Regions from separate parts of the Tissierella sp. genome, predicted to be linked through region 1. Evidence: a T-box and tRNA genes for the amino acid it is inferred to sense, from the RefSeq annotation. Region 1 holds a T-box; the other holds one or more tRNA genes.
The links. A T-box is a leader RNA that pairs with one kind of tRNA and senses whether it is charged. The one in region 1 lies ahead of RIN63_RS14580 (proline--tRNA ligase), so its partner is inferred to be a tRNA-Pro.
Positions count from the first base shown of each region.

Region 2: it has a tRNA-Pro gene. The T-box ahead of RIN63_RS14580 (proline--tRNA ligase) is inferred to sense a tRNA for this amino acid. The anticodon was not compared.

Region 1 is NZ_JAVKTS010000008.1:12,216-14,428, reverse strand. Features, by position in the region: gene ispD (2-C-methyl-D-erythritol 4-phosphate cytidylyltransferase) at 1-320, shown strand, start outside; gene ispF (2-C-methyl-D-erythritol 2,4-cyclodiphosphate synthase) at 341-817, shown strand; T-box leader at 857-1,070, shown strand; gene RIN63_RS14580 (proline--tRNA ligase) at 1,122-2,213, shown strand, end outside.
Region 2 is NZ_JAVKTS010000003.1:500,700-502,912, forward strand. Features, by position in the region: gene metK (methionine adenosyltransferase) at 1-621, opposite strand, end outside; SAM riboswitch class I at 866-965, opposite strand; tRNA gene RIN63_RS10050 (tRNA-Pro) at 1,266-1,342, shown strand; gene RIN63_RS10055 (hypothetical protein) at 1,549-1,923, shown strand.

The sequences.
Region 1 (2,213 bases):
CAGATACCATTAAAGTAGTAAGTGGAGAGGACAAAATCCAATCGACTCCACAAAGATCTTTACTATGGGCCGCTCAGACACCCCAATGTTTTAAAAAACATATCTTAATTAAAGGGTATGAAAATGCAATAAATGATAAATATTTTGGTACTGATGACAGTTCTATAGTAGAGAGAATAGGATATGATGTAAAGATGATTATGGGTTCTTATGATAATATAAAGATAACTACTCCAGAAGATATTATTCTTGCTGAATCATTATTTAAAGATAAAGATATGCTTTATAGTAGGAGAGAATTTTTGTTTCAAAGCAGATAAAATACAAATTAGGTGATAATATGAGGATTGGATTAGGATATGATGTTCATCAACTTGTAGATGATAGAAAGTTAATAATAGGTGGTATAGATATTCCCTTTGAGAAAGGCTTACTAGGTCATTCTGATGCAGATGTACTTGTACATGCAATAATGGACAGTATTTTAGGAGCCTTAGGACTAGGAGATATAGGAAAGCATTTTCCAGATACAGATAATAAGTACAAAGACATATCTAGTATTTATCTTTTATCTCAAGTGAACATATTGATGAATGAAATGGGATATAATATTGGTAATATTGATGCAACCATTGTTGCCCAAAGACCAAAGATGGCTCCACATATAGAAGACATGAGGAATATAATTGGAGAAACACTAAATACAGCCATAGAGAACATCAACATTAAAGCTACTACTACTGAATGGTTAGGTTTTGAAGGAAGAGAAGAGGGAATCTCTTCATATAGCGTTTGTTTGCTTGAAAAAAGAAAATAATTGACAGAGTAAAATTCTATTAGTATAATGTGTTATAATAGATAGACAAAGATGGGAAATAGTAAATATTATAGGTCCTAGAGAGGAAGTTGAATGGTGGAAGACTTCTGTCCTCACTGATATTGAACCTACCCCAGAGTCTTTAAGCGATAAAGCTTAAACGGTAGTGCGTTATAACTATTGAGTGAATCCTTTTGATATATTTGTAGGATTTATTAGAGTGGTACCACGGAACTAACCTTTCGTCTCTAGCAGAGACGAGAGGTTTATTTGTGTTGAAAAATATAAGGAGAGTGATTTTATTATGAAAATGTCAAAACTTTATATACCTACTTTAAGAGAAATGCCAGCAGAGGCAGAAATAGCAAGTCATAAATTGCTTCTTAGATCAGGTATGATGAGGAAACTAGTTAGTGGAGTGTATTCTTATCTTCCAATGGGATACAAGGTAATAAGGAAGGTAGAGGGAATTGTTAGGGAGGAAATGAACAAAGCTGGCTCTCAAGAATTGTTAATGTCAGCTATTCAGCCAAAAGAGATATGGGAAGCAACAGGTAGATGGGAAAATTTTGGACCTGAGATGTTTAGGCTAAGAGACAGAAATGATAGAGAATTTTGCCTTGGACCTACTCATGAAGAGTATTTCACAAATCTTATAAAGGATGAAATAAAATCATATAAGCAACTTCCTTTAAATTTATATCAGATTCAAACAAAGTACAGGGATGAAAAAAGACCAAGATTTGGTTTAATGAGATGTAGAGAATTTATTATGAAAGATGCTTATAGCTTTGATGTAGACGAAGAAAATATGAAAAAAGCTTATCAAGTAATGTGGGAAGCTTATGATGAAGTATTTAAGAGGCTTAAATTAAAATATAAAGTAGTGCAAGGTGATACTGGTGCCATGGGTGGAAAAGTATCTCATGAATTTATGGCTATGTCAGATGTTGGTGAAAGCCTAGTGGCATATTGTAATCATTGTGACTATGCAGCTACTGATGAAAAAGCAGAAGTAAAATATGAAATAAACAATAATGATACAGAAGAACTTCAGCTAGAGAAGGTATATACTCCAGGTGCTACAACTATTGAAGATTTAGTAGAATTATTTAAAATTGAGCATAGTAATTTTGCAAAAGCTTTAGTATTTAATGCAGCAGGAAAACCTGTCATAGCTATTATCCCAGGCGATAGGGAGTTAAATGAAACTAAGCTATGTAATCATCTTGGAATTGGTGAGCATGACCTAGAAATGGCTACAGAAGATATAATAATCGATATTACTGGGGCTAACAAAGGATTTACTGGGCCTGTAGGATTAAAAAAGGAAGTAAAATTGTTAGTAGACTCTAGAATTTCTAAGATGAAAAATCTAATAGTAGGTGGGAATGAA
Region 2 (2,213 bases), on a different contig from region 1:
GGTGGATAATTCAACATCTGGACTATGTTGAGTAGATACAACAATATTTTCAATTCTAACTGGCTTATCGTCAATGTATTCAATAGTTACTTGAGTCTTTCCATCTGGTCTTAGATATTCTAATGTACCATCTTTTCTTACGTCAGTTAGTCTTTTAGCTAGTCTATGAGCCAAGGATATTGGTAATGGCATTAGCTCTTTTGTTTCATTACATGCAAAACCAAACATCATACCTTGATCTCCTGCACCTATTTGGTCTAAAGCATCATCTGAGTCAGTTTTTTGCTCTAAAGCTTTATCCACTCCTAAAGCTATATCTGCTGATTGCTCATTTATAGAAGTAAGCACTGCACAAGTATCGGAATCAAATCCATATTTTGCTCTTGTATATCCTATATCTTCTATCGTCTGTCTTGCAATCTTCTGTATATCTACATAGCAATTTGTAGTGATTTCACCTACTACTAATACCATTCCTGTTGTCACTGTTGTTTCACACGCCACCCTTGCTAATGGATCTTTTTCAAGTATTGCGTCAAGTATACTATCAGAAATTTGATCGCATACTTTGTCTGGATGTCCTTCTGTCACTGATTCAGAAGTAAATAACCATTTTTTCATTTGTTTCCCTCCTATTAATTCCTTATAATTTGAAACTGAATACATTCATATATTTTCTCTACATCAACTCACACTCTTAGATGTATTAGGGCATTTCCCCTCAGTTTCGCAACTCAAATCTATTCGCTCCCTACGGTCGCGTAGATTTGGTGCTCATTGCGTTTGACCTACATCAGCTCACTACATTCACTGTGTTAGGTCATAAAAAAAAACCTTCATTCGAAAAGGTTTTTGCGTTGGCTAAACCTCATCTTTCAGACTATTGTCTGTGGGAATTAGCACCTGGTAATATACTGGTTGCCGGATTTCATCGGGCCCGTACCCTCCATCGCTCTTGATAAGGAACTCTATTTATTTTTATATTCTACTAATTTTATCATAACTCAATATTGTAGTCAACGATGAAATATTGTATTATAATATTGTATAATAATATTGAAAACAGAATATAATAATCTAAATTAACATTAAATAATTTTTATGTGAAATCTGGAGATATTCTTAGATATTTTAAGATTAAATTTGAATTAGTTGTTAGATTTAATTTTTCGATTGCATTTGGATGATTTTTATTGATTATCATTTAATTTATACTATTGCATTTATTTCCCCCAAAGCTTATAATGTAATAGTCGGGTTTGCGACGGGGTGTAGCGCAGTTTGGTAGCGCACGTGGTTTGGGACCATGGGGCCGGGGGTTCAAATCCTCTCACCCCGACCATAGAACCGACAAAAAGGACTAAATGAAAATTTAGTCCTTTTTTTATTTTTTGACTTTGATTAATAATTCTCTCATATTCTAACCTCCTTAGTAAATTTTCAATATATATCAATCCAAGCTCTTGATCACTAAGTGATAATCCTAAATTTTATTAAAAAATTATATTAATCTAGTTTTTTGCTAATACTAACATCGGAGGTGTTAATATGAAAAAAGTTATTTTTGTTATACTTATTTGTACATTTGTTTTAGTAGGCTGTACCACTACTGATAATAGTGCTGAAGATAATAATACTAACTATACTAAAGAATTCCCATTCTTACCCAATCACCCTGATATGAAATTTGTTGAAATTCTTCAACAAGGCAAAGAAAATGAATATAGCTCTGCAACTTACATTGTGAAGAATGCAACTCAAGAAAAAGTCATAGAAGATTATATAGATATACTTGAAAGTGATTCTTGGAATCTAACTGTTGATAAGCCAATTCTCATAAACGCAACAAAAGATGATCATCAAGTAAATATCTATATTAATCCAGCTGACAATGATGTATCTTTAACTATTGTAGCAAAGTAATTTCTTAGAAGGGCATAAAGAAGCCCTTCTAAGGTTATTCTACATTAAACTAATCCATGTAATTCTTGATATTATTCTACAGTAATCATGTCAAAAGCTAGAAATACATCTAGTTTATTATTCATATCTTTCTTTTCATACCTACCAGCATTAATTAGATTTTCAAATATATTGTAGATCATCTTATATACCTCCTAACAATCTTTCCATCTATGAATTATAATGTACTCCTGTACTTCTAATAATTGATTTTGCAATTCAATTATAGCTGGTTGTAGGGTTCAAATCCT